2 regions of the Stenotrophomonas sp. 99219_Sma genome follow, and region 1 is predicted to be linked to the other one. Evidence: riboswitches for the same ligand, from Rfam matches in the RefSeq annotation. Region 1 holds a riboswitch; the other holds the start of a gene.

What was found. Region 1 has a riboswitch for cobalamin ahead of btuB (TonB-dependent vitamin B12 receptor). Riboswitches for the same ligand answer to the same signal wherever they lie in the genome.
Region 2: linked by a shared signal. The riboswitch ahead of ACZK13_RS01000 (epoxyqueuosine reductase QueH) and the one ahead of btuB (TonB-dependent vitamin B12 receptor) in region 1 are both predicted to bind cobalamin.

What each region holds. Positions count from the first base shown of each region.
Region 1 is NZ_CM151117.1:506,286-516,573, reverse strand. It holds gene msrB (peptide-methionine (R)-S-oxide reductase MsrB) at 15-587, shown strand; gene ACZK13_RS02375 (cytochrome c biogenesis protein DipZ) at 590-2,359, shown strand; gene msrA (peptide-methionine (S)-S-oxide reductase MsrA) at 2,374-3,111, shown strand; gene ACZK13_RS02365 (aminotransferase-like domain-containing protein) at 3,314-4,762, shown strand; gene bioD (dethiobiotin synthase) at 4,838-5,521, opposite strand; gene ACZK13_RS02355 (GAF domain-containing protein) at 5,590-6,072, shown strand; gene ACZK13_RS02350 (TfoX/Sxy family protein) at 6,069-6,431, shown strand; gene ACZK13_RS02345 (histidine phosphatase family protein) at 6,523-7,101, opposite strand; cobalamin riboswitch at 7,244-7,466, shown strand; gene btuB (TonB-dependent vitamin B12 receptor) at 7,582-9,426, shown strand; gene gph (phosphoglycolate phosphatase) at 9,611-10,267, opposite strand.
Region 2 is NZ_CM151117.1:222,878-233,165, reverse strand. It holds gene ACZK13_RS01010 (helix-turn-helix domain-containing protein) at 1-527, shown strand, start outside; gene ACZK13_RS01005 (patatin-like phospholipase family protein) at 1,049-2,896, opposite strand; cobalamin riboswitch at 3,051-3,265, shown strand; gene ACZK13_RS01000 (epoxyqueuosine reductase QueH) at 3,427-4,113, shown strand; gene pncA (bifunctional nicotinamidase/pyrazinamidase) at 4,169-4,795, shown strand; gene purU (formyltetrahydrofolate deformylase) at 5,003-5,854, opposite strand; gene ACZK13_RS00985 (LysR family transcriptional regulator) at 5,969-6,880, shown strand; gene ACZK13_RS00980 (NADH:flavin oxidoreductase/NADH oxidase) at 6,884-7,984, opposite strand; gene ACZK13_RS00975 (NAD-dependent protein deacetylase) at 8,098-8,904, opposite strand; gene ACZK13_RS00970 (acyl-CoA thioesterase) at 8,960-9,361, opposite strand; gene ACZK13_RS00965 (LysE family translocator) at 9,513-10,148, shown strand.

The DNA.
Region 1 (10,288 bases):
TCCCGGAGTCCGCCATGTCCCTAACCCGCCGCCATCTGTTGGGCCTGGGCGGTGTTGCCACCGCCGCCGGCCTGCTCGGCCTGGGGGCCTGCAGCCGCGCAGCCCCGGCCGCCGCCGAAGCGCGTCCGTCGCGACAGTTCGAGGTCATGCACAGCGATGCGCAGTGGCGCCAGCAACTGACCCCGGCGCAGTACGCGGTGCTGCGCCAGCAGGCCACCGAGCGCCCGTACAGCAGCCCGCTCAACAAGGAACATCGGCAGGGCACTTTCGCCTGCGCCGGCTGTGCGCTGCCGCTGTTCTCCTCCTCCACCAAGTTCGAGAGCGGCACCGGCTGGCCCAGCTTCTGGGCACCGCTGCACAACGCCATCGGCGAAGACCGCGACGTCACCTTCGGGATGCTGCGGGTGGAGGTGCACTGCCGCCGCTGCGGCGGCCATCTCGGCCATGTGTTCAACGATGGGCCACGCCCGACCGGGCTGCGCTACTGCATGAACGGTGCGGCGATGGTGTTCGTTCCCGGTGCCCCTGCTGGCACTGCCGACGGCTGGCGGGTGCCGGTCGGTTCTTCCCCTGCTTCCGGAGCCTGACGATGCTGCTGTTGCTGCTTGCCTACCTCGGGGGCGCGCTGACCCTGCTCAGCCCCTGCATCCTGCCGGTGCTGCCGTTCGTGTTCGCGCGTGCCGATCGCCCGTTCCTGCGCAGCACGCTGCCGTTGCTGCTGGGCATGGCGCTCACCTTCACCGTGGTCGCCAGCCTTGCCGCGGTGGGCAGCCAATGGGTGGCACAGGCCAACCAGGTCGGACGCTGGATCGCCCTGCTGCTGATGGCGCTGTTCGCGATCGCGCTGCTCTGGCCGCGGCTGGCCGACCACCTGCTGGCACCGTTCCAGCGCGTGGGTGCCCGCCTGAGCGCACGCGCCGATGCGGCGGATGCCGCGGGGCACGGCGGCGCGTGGACCTCGCTGCTGATCGGCATCGCCACTGGCCTGCTGTGGGCACCGTGCGCCGGGCCGATCCTCGGCCTGGTGCTGACCGGCGCCGCCCTGCATGGCGCCAGCGTCGGCACCACTGCGCTGCTGCTGGCCTATGCACTGGGTGCGATCACCGCACTGGCGCTGGCGGTGTGGATCGGCGGCCGGGTGTTCCGCGCGATGCAGGCGCGGCTCGGCCTCGGCGATGTCCTGCGCAAGGTACTGGGCGTGGCCGCGCTGCTGGCCGTCGTGGCGATCGGCCTCGGCTGGGATACCGGCCTGCTGACCCGCCTGTCCACGGTCAGCACCGCGCGCATCGAGCAAAGCCTGCTGGACGCAGTGCCGGGCGCGCAGCCGGCTGCACCGCCGATGATGATGATGGCCGGTGCCAATGCCGGTGCCGATGCACCGCTGCCGGTGGAGGGCACCCTGCCCGCGCTGGATGGCGCCACCGGCTGGCTCAACAGCCCGCCGCTGAGTGCACAGCAGCTGCGCGGCAAGGTGGTGCTGGTCGATTTCTGGACGTACTCCTGCATCAACTGCCTGCGCGCGATGCCGTTCGTGCACGAATGGGAACGCCGCTACCGCGACCACGGCCTGGTGGTGGTCGGCGTGCACACGCCGGAATTCGCCTTCGAACGTGACCCCCGCAACGTGATGAAGGCGGTGCAGCAGCTGAAGGTCGAGTACCCGGTGGCGCTCGACAACCAGTACACGATCTGGCGCGCGTTCAACAACCGCTACTGGCCGGCGCAGTACTTCGTCGATGCGCAGGGCAACATCCGCGGCCACCAGTTCGGCGAAGGCAACTACGCGCGCTCGGAACAGATGATCCGTCGCCTGCTGACCGAAGCGGGCCAGTCGAATCTGCCGCCGCCGGCCGATCCGGCCGCCGCCGATCTGAAGGGCGTGGCCGCGCAGGCCGACATGGGCAACCTGCGTTCACCGGAAACCTATCTGGGCCACGCCCGCGCCGAGCAGTTCGCCTCGCCCGGCGGGCAGCGCAGCGACACCGCGTTCGACTACACGCTGCCCACCACTCTGGCGTTGAACCAATGGGGACTGTCCGGGCGCTGGACCGTCACCGACGAGGCCGCACAGCTGCAGCAGGCCGGTGGCCGCATCGCCTTCCAGTTCCACGCACGTGACCTGCACCTGGTGCTGGCACCGAACGAGGACGGCAAGCCAGTGCGCTTCCGCGTCTGGCTGGATGGCAAGCCGCTGCCCGCCGCCGATGCCGGCAGCGATGTCGGCGCCGATGGCAGCGGCGTGGTCAACGAACACCGCTTGTACCAGCTGGTGCGCCAGCGCGGCGCGGTCGGCCCGCATCGCTTCGAGATCGAATTTCTCGATGCGGGCGTGCAGGCCTATGCCTTCACCTTCGGTTGAAACGGGAGCACACGATGAAACTCTCTTTTGAACAAGGTATCGCCGCCGGTGTCGCCGGCTTGGTAGCTACTGCATTGATCGCTGGCGTGCTGCTGGTCGACCACGGCGCAGTCGCGGCACCGCTGGAAGCCAGCGCGCAGGCCAAGGCACTACCGGCGCCCAGCGGCGACGCCGCGTTCCGCGATGACGCCACCCATGCCAGCGTGGTGTTCGCCGGCGGTTGCTTCTGGGGCGTGCAGGGCGTGTTCCAGCACGTCAAAGGCGTGAGCAATGCGGTGTCCGGCTACATCGGTGGCAGCGCGGCCAATGCGCGCTATGAGCGCGTCAGCGGTGGCCAGACCGGTCATGCCGAGGCGGTGAAGATCGACTACGACCCGCGCCAGGTCAGCTATGGCCAGCTGATGCAGGTGTTCTTCTCGGTGGTGCACGATCCGACCCAGCTCAATCGACAGGGACCGGACCACGGCAGCCAGTACCGCTCGGCGATCTTCAGTGATGACGCACGCCAGCAGGCGGCCAGCCGCGCCTACATCGCCCAGCTCGGCCAGGCCGGCAGCTACCGCGCACCGATCGTCACCCAGCTGGTCAGCGGCCAGCACTTCTACCCGGCCGAGAGCTACCACCAGAACTACATGACCAACTACCCGCGGGCGGCCTACATCCGCTACTACGACGCACCGAAGCTGGCGGCACTGGGCAAGCAGTTCCCGGCGCTGTACCGGCGCGACGCGGCACTGGTGCCGATGCGGTAACGACCCGGGTAGTGCCGGCCGCTGGCCGGCTCCTGCGGATCTGGGGATCGCCGGCCAGCGGCCGGTACCACCTCCAAAAAGACGCACGGCCATCCAGCCGTGCGCTTGGGAAGTATCGGCCGTGCCCCGATCAGGCCCGTCCGACAACGACATGCTAGGCTCGCCATCATCATGGGTACAGAACCAGATGGCGGGAAATTCGATGGATACAGATGACCAGGGCGCGATGATCCCACCCCGCTACCAACGGCTGTCCGATGAACTGGCCGAAGCCATCCACGGCGGACGCCTTCCGGTCGGCAGCCGCCTGCCTTCACTGCGGCAGATGGCCCTGCAGCGAAGGCTCAGCCTGAACACGGTGATCGCGGCCTATCGCCAGCTGGAGGACGCCGGCCTGGTCATTCCGCGGCCCAAGGCCGGCTTCGAGGTCGCGCCGCGATTGTCGGTGCCAGAGCGTTCGCTGCGTGATACCCCGTCCGCACCCACCGCACCACTGCAGCAGGTGCTGATGGCGCGCGTGCTGGAGGCACAACGTCGCTCCGGAGTGATCGACCTGGCCTTCGCCGGTCCGCGCGGGCGCCAGTTCTATCCGGGCGCGCAGCTGGCCCGGCATACCGCGCAGGTGCTGCGGCACGGCCAGCAGACAGTGGAAACCTATGCGCGCCCAAACGGCTCCCCCAGGCTGCTGGCGCAGATCGTGCGTCGCGGTCCACGCATGGGCCTGCACACCCATAGCGAGCGGCTGCTGCTGACCCACGGCGCGATGGAGGCCCTGCAGCTGGCGTTGCGTGCGGTTACCCAACCCGGTGATGCGGTGGGCATCGAGGCGCCGTCCTACTTCAACCTGTACCCGTTGCTGGCCAACCTCGGCCTGCAGGCCATCGAGCTGCCCACCCACCCGCAGCACGGGCTGGATGTCGACGCATTGGATGCGCTGCTGGAGCACACGCCGCTGGCCGCACTGGTGGTGATGCCCACCGTGCACAATCCGCTGGGCTGCACCATGCCGACACCCGCCAAGCAACGCCTGGCCGAACTGGTCAACGCACGGCAACTGCCGCTGATCGAGGATGCGGTGTACGCCGAGCTGCAGTTCTGCGAACCGCCGGCGCCCTTGCTGAAGGCCTTCGATCGCGATGGCTGGGTGATGGTGGTCGGTGGTTTCTCCAAGACGCTGGCGCCGGATTACCGCATCGGTTGGCTGGACGGGGGGCGCTTCGCCGAGCGCATCGCACTGCTCAAGTTCCAGTCCACCGGTGGCGAGCCTCAGCTGCTGGGCGATGCGGTGGCGGCGTATCTGGAAGCAGGCAGCTACGAACACCACCTGCATCGCATGCGCCGGCTGTACCGCGAACAGGTGGGACGGCTGCGCCAGCTGGTGGCCGAACACTTCCCGGCCGGCACCCGTGCCACCGAGCCGCAAGGCGGCTTCCTGCTGTGGCTCGAACTGCCGGGCGTGGATACGCGTGAGCTGTTCGAACGTGCGCTGGTAGAGGACATCGTGTTCATGCCCGGCCAGGTGTATTCGCGTGGTGCGCGTTATCGCCACTGCCTGCGTCTGTCGTGCTGCCAGACGCTGGATGCGCGCTTCATCGGTGCGGTTGAGCGGCTCGGTGCGATCGCGAAGGAGCTGACAGCTGCAACACGGTAGTGCCGGCCGCTGGCCGGCAACCTCGGGATCGCCGGGTGGATGCAGTTGCCGGCCAGCGGCCGGCACTACCCAGGATCATTCGAGCAGGTGCGCGCTCAGCGCTTCGCCATCCGCTCCCGGCAGATACGGCAGCCGCCCCCAGCACGGCATCGGCAGGCGCTGCTGCAACGTCGCGATGTTCTCATCCTGGCGCTGCATCACCGGGTCGATGTGGTTGCCGATCCAGCCCAGGCACTCCACGCCGCTGGCCTGCAGCGACTGCGCAGTCAGCCGTGCGTGGTTGATGCAGCCCAGCCGCATGCCGACCACAAGTACTACCGGCAGATGCAATGCACGCACCAGGTCAAGCTGGTCCAGCGTGGTCGAGACCGGCGCCAGCCAACCGCCAACACCCTCCACCACCACGACATCGGCCTGCGCACGCAGACGTTCGAACGCGGCCACGATCGGTGCCAGTTCCACCTGCACGCCATCCTCGGCAGCGGCCAGCTCCGGCGCCAGCGGTTGCCGCAGCGCGTACGGGTTCAGGTCGGCATAGTCCGGCACCGGCCAACTGGCCGCCTGCAGCGCCAGCGCGTCCTCGTTGCGCAGGCCCTGCCCCAGATCTTCACTGCCACTGGCCACGGGCTTCATGCCGACTGCGCGCAGGCCGCGCCGGCGCAGTGCATGCAGCAGCGCGGTGCTGGCCGCGGTCTTGCCGATCTCGGTATCGGTGCCGGTGACGAACAGGGCAGGCGGCAGCGTGGCGGGCAACGGCATCGATAAGCTCCAGCGGGGCAACAGAGCGTGCATTATCGCCGGCCCGGCGTGCTTGCTAGACTGCGGGCATGTTCGCCAATGCCTCGCTCACCGGCAGCAAGCCGGAACAATACGCCCAGCTGCTGGAACAGGCCCGTGGCCTGGTCTACGCCGAGTCCGACCGCATCGCCAACGCGGCCAACCTCTCCGCACTGGTCTACCACGCCCTGCCCGACCTGAACTGGGTGGGCTTCTACCTGTATGACGGCAAGGAGCTGGTGGTCGGCCCGTTCCAGGGCCTGCCGGCCTGCGTGCGCATCCCGCTGGACAAGGGCGTGTGCGGTGCCGCCGCCAGCCAGCGCGTGACCCAGCGCGTGGACGACGTCGATGCCTTCCCCGGCCATATCGCCTGCGATTCGGCCTCGCGTTCGGAACTGGTGGTGCCGCTGCTGCGCGGCGATGAACTGATCGGCGTATTCGACATCGACAGCCCGAAGGTCGGCCGCTTCGATGCTGACGACCAAGCCGGCCTGGAGGCGATCGCCCGCGTGTTCGTCGAGGCGCTGGGATGAGCGCACCGAAGCTGCGCAACATCGGCCCGAAGAGTGCGGCGTGGCTGCGTCAGGTCGGCCTGCGCAGCCGCGAAGATCTGGTTGCGATCGGCGCGGTCGGTGCCTTCGTCAAGGTCAAGCGCGCCGGCTTCAAGCCCAGCCTGAACCTGCTCTATTCACTGGAAGGCGCGTTGCTGGACTGCCATTGGCAGGAACTGAGCGAGCCGCAGCGTGAGGCGCTGGTGCAGGATTACGAAGCGCGCATCGCTGCGCATCCGCTGAAGGCGGCCGGCCCCGCTTCGGGTCCGGTGCATGAGCAGCGCTTCGATGCTGACGACGACGCTGAGGACAGCGTGGCCGAGCGCGCGGACGAGGATTAAGGCCTCCGCGTTCCTGGGGATGCCGGCCAGCGGCCAGCACTACCACTGTGATGCGGGATCGGTAGCGCCGGGTCATGCCCGGCGAGTGCGGTCAGGGCTGCTGCAGCTCCAGCAGTTCGCCCACCAGCCCGACCTCGCCGCGCTCCAGCCACACCCGCAGGCGTGTGCCGTGGTCAATACGCAGGGCCCAGCACAGCGACATCGGCAGGCCGCAGACCTGCGACAGCACCATGCGCAGCGGGCCGCCGTGGCTGACCACCAGCGTCGGCACCGGATCGTCATCATCAAGCAGGCGATCCAGCGCGCGCGCGATGCGCCGCTCGAAGTGGCCCCAGCTTTCGCCGTTCGGCGGCGGGAATGCATGCGGGTCGGCATGGAAGGCCGCCAATGCATCCTCCGGCAGGTCGAACAGCGACTGCCCGTCCCAATCGCCGAAATCCAGCTCTTCCCATTCCTCGTCCGCTTCCACGTCCAGCCCGCGCGGGGTGGCCAGGGCCATCGCCGTGTGCAGCGAGCGCAGCCGCGGCGAACTGATCACCCGCTCCCAGGGCTGCGCAGCGTAGGCGTCGACCAGTTCCTGCGGCAGGCGGGCCAGCTGCGGTGGATCGCTGCGGCCATCGAGGAACTCATCGCGACCGTTGCCGGCATGGCGGACCAGGTCGAGGATCATGCGTGCGTCCTGTACAGGCAACGCGGGAAAAGCGGAAAACGGGCGGACATCGGTAACGGCACCACGGGATCGAGGGACCATTCTAAGGGCACAGCAAAGGCAGTCGAGCAGGCTCGACGCTACGGGCCGCCTGCGATGCCGTAGACTGCGCGCACTTCCAGGTGACCTGCGGCCACGGCCGGCAGGTTGAAACGGGAAGCCGGTGACGCGTGATTCCACGCCAGGCCGGCGCTGCCCCCGCAACGGTAAGCACGTCAGTTCCAGGCAACAACGCCACTGTGCCGCAGGCATGGGAAGGCGCCTGGACGGTGGCCTCGCGCCACCTGGCGGCGAGCCCGGAGACCGGCCCGGAAGCCTCAGGTCGCAATGCGGTGGGCATGGCGCTGGATGATCGCGGCCTGTGCTGCGGCGTCGGCGCATGCCTGCCTTTGCGGCTCCTCCCCTTCGCCACGCGGGCGTGCGTGGCACCTGGAGTCCCCCATGAAGCTGCAGTCCCGAATGCTGTCCCTGGCCGTGCTGGCCGCCCTGCCCGCGCTGGCCCAGGCCGCCAATGACACCACCGCGCTCGACCAGATCCTGGTCACCGCCACCCGCACCCCGATCGCCCTGCAGGACAGCATCGCGCCGGCCCAGGTGATCGACCGCGCGCAGATCGAATCCAGCCAGGCCACGTCGCTGCAGGAACTGCTGCGCGGCCGCGCCGGCATCAACCTGACCAACTCCGGCGGCCTCGGCAAGCAGAGCTCGCTGTTCCTGCGCGGCACCAACTCGGGCCACACCGTGGTGCTGGTGGATGGCGTGCGCATCAACAGTGCCGACCTCGGCCTGGCCATGTACCAGGACCTGCCACTGGCGCAGATCGAACGCGTGGAAATCGTGCGCGGCCCGCAGTCCAGCCTGTACGGTGCCGACGCCATTGGTGGCGTGATCCAGATCTTCACCCGCCGCAACCAGGGCGATTTCGCTCCGCACTTCCAGCTCGGCGGTGGCAGCAACGGCCTGCGCGAAGCCAGCGGCGGCATCGGCGGTGGCACCGAACGCGGCTGGTTCGGCGCCGACATCGCCTACCAGCATTCCGACGGCATCGATGCCTGCCGCGGCTCCGCCTCGGTGTTCACCGCAGGCTGCTTTGCCGACGAGCACGACCGCGACGGCTACCGCAACCTGTCCAAGAGCCTGCGCGGCGGCTACAGCTTCAACGACCAGTGGACCGTGGAAGGCAGCGCACTGCGCGCCGACGGCAAGAACCACTACGACGGTTACTACAACTATTCGGAAACCCGCCAGCAGGTGCTCGCTGGCAAAGTGCGCTACACCCCGTCTGAACGCCTGGCTTTCACAGCCAACGTCGGCCGCAGTGACAACGAGTCGGACAACTTCGGCGCACCGGGGGTGTTCGGCAGCGCGCAGACCCATCGTGACAGCGCCTCGCTGCAGGGCGACTTCGGCGTGGCCGAGGGCCAGCTGCTGAGTGCAGGCGTGGATTGGAGCGAAGACAAACTGGACGGCAGCAGCGCCGGATATCTCGTCGACAGCCGCCGCAACACCGGCGTGTTCGTGCAGTACCAGGGTCGCTTCGGCCGCCATCAGCTGCAGGCCAGCGCGCGCAATGACGACAACCAGCAGTTCGGCAACCATGCCACCGGCAGCGTGGGCTGGGCGATGGAACTGGAGCACGGCCTGCGCGTCAATGCCAGCTACGGCACGGCGTTCAAGGCGCCGACCTTCAGCGACCTGTACGACCCGTGGAGCGGCGTGCCGACGTTGAACCCGGAGAAGTCCAAGAGCGCCAACCTCGGTGTTTCGCAGCAGGGCCAGGGCTGGCACTGGGGCCTGGACGTCTATGAGACCCGCATCGATGACCTGATCACCTACGATGCGTCCACGATGAAAATGCAGCAGGTGGAGAAGGCGCGCATCCGCGGTGCCGAGCTGACCGGTGGCGTGCTGTTGGCCGGTTTCGACATCAACGCGCAGCTGAGCTACACCGACCCGCGCAACCGCACCCATGGCAGCACCCAGTTCGACAACTGGCTGCCGCGCCGTGCGCAGCAGACCGCGCGCCTGGACGTCGACCGCCGCTTCGGTGACGTCCGCGCCGGCCTGACCGTGCAGGGTGCGGGCAAGCGCTATGACAACGCCAGCAACTCGGTGAAGGTTGGCGGCTACGGCACGCTGGACCTGCGCGCCGAGTACGCGCTGACGCCGTCGTGGTCGCTGCTGGCGCGCGCCGCCAACGTATTCGACCGCACGTATGAAACCGTGGCGTGGTTCAACCAGCCGGGCCGCGAGTACCAGCTGAGCGTGCGTTACCAGCCGAAGTGACCGCGACGGTCATGGCAGTGCCGGCCGCTGGCCGGCACTACCATGACCTTCGGCAACGCATCCCGGGTTGCCGGCCAGCGGCCGGCACTACCCAATGCGCCGATCCGGGATTGCCGGCCAGCGGCCGGCACTACCCATTTCGTCAGCCCGGGTTACCGGCCGGCGACCAGGGATGTCCGTTGCATCAGCCCTGCAACCCCGGCAACTCACGCAGGTCGTCGATCACCGCCACCGCATGCGCGGTGGCCAGGTCCAGGCCACGCGGATAGCCGTAACGCACCAGTGCGATCGGCATGCCCGCATCTTCGGCGGCGCGGTAGTCGGTCAACGAATCACCCACCATCAGGCATGCGTCCACCGGCAGCCCGAAGTGCGCGGCGACGTGCCGCAGCGGTTCACCACTGGGCTTGCGCTGCGGCAGGGAGTCGCCACCCAACACCAGCGCGAACGCATCACCGATGCCCAGGTGCTGCAGCAGCGGTGGCACCAGCGCTTCGGGCTTGTTGGTGCAGATCGCCAGCGGCACGTTGCGCGCACGCAGCTGCGTCAGCGCTTCGGCCACGCCATCGAACAGGCGCGGGCTGCGCAGCAGGCACTCACGGTAGTGCACCATGAACACCGGCATCACTTCGGCCAGGTCGACTTCGCGACCGGCGGCATGCACGGCCTGCTCGACCAGGCGGCGCACACCATCTCCGATCCAGCCCAGCACCGTGGCTTCCGGCACGCGTGCCACACCGATGTCCTCCAGCGTGCGGTTCAGTGCTTCGGCGATATCGGCGGCGCTGTCGACCAGCGTGCCATCAAGGTCGAACACGACCAGCGGATAGGGATACGACAAGGGACGGCACCTGCATGACGT
Region 2 (10,288 bases), 280 kb from region 1:
TCCTGCGTGCGGCGGAAACCAGCAGCTACGACATCGAACTGCTGGCGCATCAGTTCGGCGTCGGCTTCGAAGCGGTCTGCCACCGGCTGAGCACGCTGGCGCGACGCAGTGCGCCTGGCCTGCCGTTTTTCTTCATCCGCGTGGATCGCGCCGGCAATGTGTCCAAGCGCCACTCCGCCACCGATTTCCACTTCTCGCAGGTGGGTGGTTCGTGCCCGCTGTGGATCGTCTACGAGGCGTTCAACCAGCCCGGGCGGATCCTGACGCAGACCGCGCGCATGCCCGATGGCCGGCGCCACTTCTGGCTGGCACGGCAGGTCAGCAGTGGCCCGGTGGGCCATGGCCAGCCACGCAAGACCTTCGCGGTGGCGCTGGGCTGCGATCTGCAGCATGCCGAGCGACTGGTGTATTCGCTGGGGCTGGATGTGCAGAGCCCGGGTAATTCGGTGTCGATCGGGCCGGGTTGCCGGGTGTGCCCGCGGGAGGACTGCATGCAGCGCGCGTTCGCGCAGTTGCCGGGGAGGTAGGGGTGGTTCGGCAGGGCTGCGTCCTGCACCTGAGGTAGTGCCGGCCGCTGGCCGGCAACCTCAAAAGCAACAGCTGGCATTCCGTGGGATGGCGGGGTGGGTCCGGTTGCGGGGGACGCTGCAAGTCCCCCTCCGGGGCCCGGCCCAGCCGCTGGCGGCTGTGCGTTCGGGCGCTTGCGAAGCAATGCTTCGCAAGCAAAGCGCCCTCACCCATGTAAGCTCGGTCGCCGCTTGCTCGTGTGCGCAGTCCTGCGCACACGGCAAGACCGGGGTTGGGCGTCCTGCCCAACCCGCCCGAGGCATGCCTCGGGCCCATGCGGCTCACGCCCCCGCAACCGGACCCACCCCCCTTCGACAGGTCTCCGCGAGCTGTCGAAACGGCATCCTTTGCTGCTGTGGGTAGGTGTCGACCTTGGTCGACACGGTGGATCCACGTCGTGCGTGGATGCTCTTCGATGAATGTTCGAAATATTTGATTTCGATGGGGTTCCATCCACGCATGGCGTGGATCTACTACCGGGTCAGTAGATCGGCGTGACCTTCATCTGCGGCAGCGGGCGCGGTGCGCCGTCGGTGAGGTCCGGGCCGAGGTCCTCCCAGGTACGTCCCTGCTCGACCATCAGCCCCCACAACTGCTGCGATGCCAGCCGCTTGTCTTCCGAGCCCAGCTTGTACGACGGTGGCGTCGGCTGGCCACTGGCAACCATCGAGTACGCCGCGCGGTAGGCCAGTACCTGCTGCGCCGGGTCGTCGGTGCGCGCCACTTCCAGCGTGTAGCGCTGGTAGGCCGAGGCCAGGTTGCGCCAGCGGATCCAATAGTGGTTCTCGAACGAGAACGAACAGAAGCGCGCACCGGCCAGGCTGCCCTTGTCGGCGATGCGGGTCAGCACGTCCTGCGGCATGTCCAGGTTCATGCCGCCCTCGTCGCCCTGCAGGCTGACGTGCACGATGCGGTCGCGGTAGCCCGGGGCACGCGCCTGCAGCAGGTCGCGCCAGTTCTGCATGGTCGCCACCACCGCGAACAGGAAGCGGCCCAGCTCGGCGGCCGCCAACGGCGTGGCGATCGACTGGTAGGTACGCTGCCAACCGTGGCGGTTCTCGGTGGGCAGGAACACGGCATGTTCCAGCGCCTGTCGGCCACTGCTGCCGTGGCTCACGTCTTCGGCGTGCTGCGGGTAGACCAGATTGATGGCGAAGGTCGGCCAGCGCGGCAACGCGGCATCGAACAGGTGGATCGGGAAGTTGCTGCTGATGCCACCATCGGAGAACCAGCAGATGCGGAAGGCGGTGATCACCGGGCCGCAGGTCTGCCCGGCACTGGTCAGCCCTTCCATGCTGTCGGCCACATTGTGCTCCTGGTCGGCCGCAGGTGCGGTCGGTTCGCAGCGACGCTCGCGGCGTGAGGGCTCATGCAACGGCACCGCGCTGATCAGCAGCGGGAAGCTCAGGCTCATGCGCGTGGCCACCAGCACCGGCAGCTTCGGGCCCTGCGGCAGGTGGTAGTACCGGCGCCCCTCCACCTCCAGTGGCGGGCCGGCCTGCGTCACCAGCCACTGCACCACGCTGGCCGGAAACAGCTGCTCGAACTCCTCGCGCAGGAACCAGAACTGCGCGCCGCCCAGCGGCAGCGTGCGCGGCTCGTTGTGCGACACACAGGTGGTGATCATCTGCAGGCTGATCGCATGCGGGCTGTCCGGCTCGCCGGCATAGCGCGGCGCATCGTGCAGGTCGGCGAAGGTGAGCGGTGCATCCAGCGGCTTGCCGGACAGCTGCTGCAGGCACTCGTGCAACCATTCGGTCAATGCCGGCGTGCGTGCATCGCGGCCGAGGCCGCTGCACAGGCCCAGCAGGTTACGGCGCGCCACCCGCGCTACCCGCAGCGCGGCACCGGCCACGCCGGCACCGTACGCGCACAGCAGTGATGGCAGCAGCGTGGCGGCCACGCCGCTCCAACCGCCGCCCCACCAGCCCAGGCCGAGCAGCAGCGACAGCGACACCAGCACTTCCAGCGGCGCGATCTCGAATACCGCGATGGCCAGGCACAGCAGTTTGTGCGGCAGGCGGGCATTGCCGGTCAGCACCACCAGCAGCCGATACGCTGCACGAGCGCCTCGCGCCGGCTGGAACAGGCTGTAGATGAAGCCACGCCGCGACAGCTGCGCCGACACCGCCGACAGCCCGCTGTAGCCTGCATCGCCGGGCAGGTGTTCACCCGCCTGCTGGCGGCGATCACCGCACGCCGCCGCGGCCGCCACCGCCGCGGCGATGGCGCCGGCCGAGGTGCCGCCGATGCTCTTGAAGCGATATTCGCGGGCCAGCGCCAGTACCGCATTGGGGTACACGATGCCGCTGGTGATGCCGCCTTTCATGACCAGATCGCAGTACTTCGCCGCCACGAGCCACCTCCCGTCTGTCGGTGCCCAGTATGGCAAGAGGCGCTCTCACAGCCTGAGAAGCGAGCCACAGCCCTGCGCTTTCATTGACCCTTGACCATTGGCCTCGACGCGTCCACCGTGGGCACGCCGAAGGTATCCTTGCCGTGGCATTGATGGCGGCAGGGATTTAAACGGGAATCCGGTGAAGGCGCCTTGCGCGCCCATTCCGGAGCTGCCCCGCAGCGGTGAATGGAAACGAATCCTGCCAACAGCACTGGGCTCACGCCTGGGAAGCGGCAGGTAGTAGGTGGGCTGCGGCCCGTGTCCATCAGCCCGAATACCGGCCCCGGCCGGGGGACACGACCGTCCCCTGACTCGACCTGGAATCTCCGCGGGGAGGTTGCCGGGGCCGTCGTTGTCCTGCGCGTGCAGGCGGTGCGGCCGCGTGCGTCCTGTTCACGGTTTCCGGCCAGACCTGTTCACCCACGCGCTGATGCATGGGCCACCGCCGTTGCCGGCGGTCCATGCGGTACCTGACGATGACCGAGCTCCAACGCCCCACCCTGTCCCTGCCCGAAAACGGCCAGCGCCTGCTGCTGCACTCGTGCTGCGCACCCTGCTCCGGCGAAGTGATGGAGGCGATCACCGCCTCCGGGATCGACTACGCGATCTTCTTCTACAACCCCAACATCCACCCGGTGAAGGAGTACGAGCTGCGCAAGCAGGAGAATATCCGCTTCGCCGAACAGCACAACATTCCCTTCATCGACTGCGATTACGACACGGACAACTGGTTCAGCCGTGCACGCGGCATGGAGAACGAGCCCGAGCGTGGTATCCGCTGCACGATGTGCTTCGACATGCGTTTCGAGCGCACCGCGCTGTATGCGCACGAGCACGGCTACGACACCATCAGTTCGTCGCTGGGCATTTCGCGCTGGAAGAACATGGCGCAGATCAACGACTGTGGCATCCGCGCTGCATCCCGCTATGAAGGCCTGCAGTACTGGGACTACAACTGGCGCAAGGGCGGCGGCGCCAGCCGCATGGTCGAGATCAGCAAGCGCGAGCAGTTCTACCAGCAGGAATACTGCGGCTGCGTGTACTCGCTGCGCGATGCCAACCGCCACCGCCGCGAGAACGGCCGCGAACGGATCAAGATCGGCCTGCTGTACTACGGGCAGGACGCTGAGACGCCGCAGGGCGATTGACGTGTGCGCATGGGGCGGCCACGCTGGTCGCCCCTTCTGCTGTACCGGAACTGCCATGACCGCCCTGCCCGCCGATGTCGCCCTGCTGGTGATCGACCTGCAGCCGGACTTCATGCCCGGCGGTGCGCTGGCCTGCGACCAGGGCGATGCGCTGGTGGCACCGATCGCCGATCTACTGGCGCAGCGCCGCTACGGCACCGTGGTGGCGACACAGGACTGGCACCCGGCCGACCACGCCTCGTTCGCCAGCCAGCATCCCGGCCGACGGCCCTTCGAGACCATCCTGCTGCACGCGCAGCCGCAGACCCTGTGGCCGGACCACTGCGTGCAGGGCAGCGCCGGTGCCGCGCTGCACCCGGGCGTGGACTGGACCGTGGCCGACCTGATCCTGCGCAAGGGCACGCGCCAACAGGTGGATTCGTACAGCGCCTTCCGCGAGAACCATGGCCCCGATGGCGAGCGCCCGGCCACCGGCCTGGCAGGCTGGCTGCACGAACGCCGCATCCGCGAAGTGCACGTGTGCGGCCTGGCCCGCGACTACTGCGTGCTGTGGAGCGCGCAGGACGCGGTGAAGTCCGGCTTCCGGGTGAAATTCCTGTGGGAGCTGACCAAGCCGGTGACCGACGCCAACGACGCGATGGTGCGTGAAGCGCTGGGCAAGGCGGGGATTTCGATCGCCTGACCCACCACCGCCGGGCACGGCCCGGCGCTACCGCGCACGTCGCTTATGCCGCTTGCGCGCTCCTGCCCACGACAACACAATCGATTCATCCAGCCCCCTAACTACGCCCCCCTACAGATCGCGGGACGGCCGAACCGGGGGCTTTTCATTGGATGAAATCAGGATTCGGTAGTGCCGGGCCATGCCCGGCGGACGCGGGATGGGCGATTACCGGAACACGACCGTACGGTGCCCGTTGAGCAGGATGCGGTGTTCCACATGGCGGCGCACGGCGCGTGCCAGCACCAGCGATTCGGTATCGCTGCCCAGCCGCACCAGTTCGCGCGGCGCCATGGCGTGGTCCACGCGGGCCACGTCCTGTTCGATGATCGGGCCTTCGTCCAGATCCTCGGTGACGTAGTGCGCGGTGGCGCCGATGATCTTGACCCCGCGTGCGTGCGCCTGATGATACGGCTGCGCGCCCTTGAAGCTGGGCAGGAAGCTGTGGTGGATGTTGATCGCACGGCCGGCCAGGGCGCGGCACAACGTGGGTGACAGGATCTGCATGTAGCGCGCCAGTACCACCAGGTCGATACGTTCGCGCTCGACCAGGTCGATGATCTGTTGCTCCTGCACCGCACGCGTATCGGCGGTCACCGGCAGGTGGTGGAACGGCACCTGGTAGGACGCTGCCAGCGGTGCGAAGTCGGCGTGGTTGGACGCCACTGCGGCGATGTCGACCTTCAGCTGGCCGCTGTGGGCGCGGAACAGCAGATCATTGAGGCAGTGCCCTTGCTTACTGACCAGCACCAGCAGGCGCGCGCGGCGGCGGCCATCATGCAGCTGCCAGTCCATGCCGAAGCTGGTGGCAAGCGTAGCCATGGCCGCGTGCACGGTCTCCAGCGGCAGACCAGCATCGCGGTCGAAGTGCACGCGCAGGAAGAAGCGGCCGCTTTCCTCGTCGCCGAACTGCTGGGCGTCGAGAATGTTGCAGCCGTGGTCGAACAGCAGGCCGGAAACGCGGTAGACGATGCCGGTACGGTCGGGGCAGGACAGGGTCAGGATGGAATCGGGGCGCATCGCCCGAGTGTAGGGCAGCGACCTGCCCTCGGGATCGATGGTCACCGATGCAACCGACCTGCTTGGTTCAGTCCCAAGCGATACTTGGGTTTCTCCATGGCAAGCTGGTCGGTCATGAACCTGTTGCAACTGATCCGCAGCTTCACCCGCACCGCAGAGACCGGCAGCATTGCCGCAGCGGCCCGCATCCTTGGCATCAGCGCCACCGCAGTCGGCCAGAACATCAACCGGCTGGAGGCGCATCTGGGCGTACGGTTGCTGAACCGAAGTACGCGCCAGCTGGCCCTCAGCGAGGCCGGCGCGTTGTACCTGGCGCAGGTGCGCCACATCGAAGCCGACCTGGCGCGCGCGCAGGCGATGGTCACCTCCGGTGACATCGAACCGGCAGGACCGCTGCGCATCGCCAGCAGCAGCGCGTTCGGTCGCCACGTGCTTGCGCCGTTGCTGCCTTCGCTGCAGCAGCGCTACCCGCAACTGCAGCTGGAGCTGCGGCTGACCGATCGCGCCGTGCAGCACGGCCCGGAAGCGGTGGATGCCAGCATCCGCATCGGTGCACAGCTGGAGGACGGGGTCGTCGCACGGCAGCTGGCGCGCGTGCCGTTCGTGTTCTGCGCCTCGCCGGCCTACCTGAAGGCACACGGCACCCCGCAGCAACCCTCCGAGCTGAGCGGCCATCGCGGGCTGCTGCACCGCTTTCCCACCGACGGCCGGCCGCTGCGCTGGGGACTGCTGAAGGATGGCCAGCGCGTGGACGCCGCACTGCCGCCGAGCATGGTCTGCGATGACATCGATGCGCTGGCGACGCTGGCCGCAGCCGGTGCCGGCATCACCCGGCTGGCCGCATTCGTGGCAGAGCCGTACCTGCGCGATGGCCGCCTGCAGGCAGTGTTCGGCGCCGACACTGCATGGCGCCCGGAGCCGATGGAGGTCTATTTCTGCGTCAGCGACCGCCGCGATTTCACTGCCAAGATCCGCGCGCTGTTCGAGCACCTGCAGGCCGGCATGGCGCCGGCCTGGCGGGTGTGAGCCTCAGCGCGTCTTGAACACGCCGCGCGCATCACGCGGCTCGCAGCGCAGGTACTGCGGTGCCGGCTCCACGCTGTCACGCAGCGCGGCGGCGGCATGCCACGGCCAGCGCGGGTCGTAGAGGATGCCGCGCGCCAGGGCTACCGCATCGGCGTGGCGATGGCGCAGGATCGATTCGGCCTGCTCCGGCTCGGTGATCATGCCCACGGCGATGACCGGCATGCGCACCTTGGCCTTGATCGCCGCTGCGAACGGCACCTGGTAACCCGGGCCGACGGTGATCTTCTGGCGCTCGTCCAGGCCACCGCTGGAGACATGCAGGAAGTTGCAGCCGCGCGCGTCCATCACCTGCGCCAGCGCTTCGCTCTGCACCAGATCCCAACCGCCATCGACCCAGTCGCTGGCGGAGATGCGCACGCCCACCGCGACCTTGTCGGACACTGCCGCACGCACAGCATCGAACACCTCCACCAGCAGGCGCAGGCGGTTCGGCAGCGAGCCACCGTAGCCATCGGTGCGGCGGTTGCTCAGCGGCGACAGGAACTGGTGCAGCAGATAACCGTGCGCGGCATGCAGCTCGATCAGCTCGAAGCCCAGGCGCTCGGCGCGCACCGCACTGGCGGCGAAGGCGGCGATGACCTCGGCGATGCCGGCCTCGTCCAGTTCCTGCGGTGCCGGATCGGCGGCATGGAACGGCAGCGGCGACGGCGCCACGGTGACCCAGCCACGCGCATCATCAGCCGGCAACTGGCCACCACCGTCCCACGGACGCCTCACCGAGGCCTTGCGGCCGGCATGGCCCAGCTGGACGCCCAGCGGCATCGGCGACCAGCGGCGGACGCTGGCCAGCACCTGCGCCAGTGCGGCCTCGGTGCCGTCATCCCACAGGCCCAGGTCGGCCCAGCTGATGCGGCCGCGCGGTTCGACCGCGGTGGCTTCCAGGATCAGCAGGCCGGCACCGGACTGCGCCAGGTTGCCCAGATGCATGGCGTGCCAGTCGCTGGCGCGGCCATCTTCGGCGGAGTACTGGCACATCGGCGCGATGACGATGCGGTTGGACAGGGTCAGGGGGCCGAACGAGATCGGCGAAAACAGCTGGCTCAAGACGGTGATGAACGACGTAGGGGGTGCGTATTGCACCGCCGCACGGCCTGCGAATCAACCGTCTGGATGGATCGCTGTTTCGCGGTGGGCGTGCAGCCGAGCGTGTGCTCGGCTCAGGACGAAGCCCACGCGGCCAGCGCCTCGGCGCAGTCCCGTTCATCCTTGAACTGCAGCAGGTCGTCGGCGCGGGTGCGGCCACGGTTCAACGCCGCCACCGGCAGCCCTGCCCTGGCCGCCGCCTGCACGAAGCGGAAGCCGGAATAGACCATCAGCGATGAACCCACCACCAGCACGGCGTCGGCCTGCTGCAGGTGCTCCTGCACCGCCTGCACGCGCTCCCGCGGCACGTTTTCGCCGAAGAACACCACATCCGGCTTCAACACGCTGCCGCAATGCGGGCACTCGGGCACCACGAACGCGGAGAAATCGGCCTCCAGATCGGCATCACCATCGGGCGCGATGCCTGCCTCCAGCGCGTCCCAGCCGGGATTGGCGTCCAGCAGGCGCTGCTGGAAGCCTTCACGATCGCTGCGACGCTCACAGCCCATGCAGCGCACAAGGTCCAGGCGGCCATGCAGGTCGATCACGTTGTGGCTGCCGGCGCGCTGGTGCAGGCCGTCCACGTTCTGGGTCAGCAGCACCTGCAGCGTGCCGCGGCGTTCCAGCGCGGCCAGGGCCTGGTGGGTGCCGTTGGGCCGGGCCAGGCCGAAGCGCGGCCAGCCGAGCAGGCTGCGCGCCCAGTAACGTTGGCGGGTGGCGGCCTCGCCCATGAAGGCCTGGTAGGTCACCGGTGGCGTGCGTTTCCACTGGCCGTCGGCATCCCGGTAATCGGGAATGCCCGAGGCGGTGCTGCAGCCGGCGCCGGTCAGCACGAACAGGCGCTGGGCACGGTCGATGAAGTCGGTCAGTGGCAGGGTCATGGCTGCCAGATGGGGGCGCGGTGGCGCCCCCGCAAGCGCCGGTCCGTTGGCCGGGTCAGGCCGCCGGCAGCGGCGGTACCGCGATCGGGTGGCCTTCCTCGTCCAGCGCGATCATCACGAAGTGGCCGCGGGTGCACAGCTTGCGCTCCCCGCTGTGCAGGTCTTCGGCGACCAGTTCCACCTCCACCTTCATCGAGCTGCGGCCGACTTCGACGATGCGGCCGATGGTTTCCACCATCTGGCCGATGCGGATCGGCAGCTTGAAGTCGACCTGGTCGCTGCGCGCGGTCACCACGGTGCGGCGCGAGTAACGGGCGGCGGCCAGGAAGGCGGCCTTGTCCATCCACGCCAGCGCCTGGCCACCGAACAGGGTGCCAAGGTGGTTGGTGTGGTTGGGAAAGACGATTTCGGCCATGCGCACTTCGGTGGGCGGCACGGTCTCGGGGATGGGGGTCATGGGGGGCTTCGGTGTGGGGTGCTGCGGATTCTAAGCGACCGGCGTGATGGCCATCGGAATGCACGTGCAACGGTCACCCGGCAGCGGTGCCTGCGCAGGCCGCGCCTGCGGCAGGCGTTAAACTGCGCCACGCCCACTGCCAGGACCGCCCATGCCCGCCACTTCCGACCTGCTGGCCTTCGCGCTTGTTTCACTGGCCATGGTGCTCACGCCCGGGCCGAACATGATCTACCTGATCTCACGCTCGATCTGCCAGGGGCCGATGGCAGGCCTGATCTCGCTGGGCGGGGTGGCGCTGGGCTTCGTGTTCTACATGCTGTGTGCGGCACTGGGCATCACCGCCCTGCTGATGACCGTGCCGTTCGCCTACGACGCGCTGCGCATCGGCGGCGCGCTGTACCTGCTGTACCTGGCCTGGCAGGCGCTCAAGCCCGGTGGCCGTTCGCCGTTCGCGGTGCGCGAACTGCCGCAGGACAGCCCGCGCAAACTGTTCACGATGGGCTTCCTGACCAACCTGCTGAACCCGAAAGTGGCGGTGATGTACCTGTCGCTGCTGCCGCAGTTCCTGCATCCGGACGGCGAGGGCAGTGTGCTGATGCAGTCGATCGTGCTGGGCTCCACCCAGATCGCGGTGAGTGTGACCGTGAACGGCATGATTGCGCTGACCGCTGGCAGCATCGCCGGTTTCCTGGCCGCGCGCCCGACCTGGCAGGTGGTGCAGCGCTGGCTGATGGGCACAGTGCTGGCCGGGCTGGCGGTACGCATGGCGGTGGAAGGGCGACGCTGATTGTAGAGTCGAGCTTGCTCGACTGCTTTGCGCGAACGGCAGTCGAGCAAGCTCGACTCTACAAAGGCCCGCGTGCAGCATGGCGGCCAGTAGCACCAGGCAGGCTCCGCCGGGCATGGCCCGGCGCTACCAACAAAAAA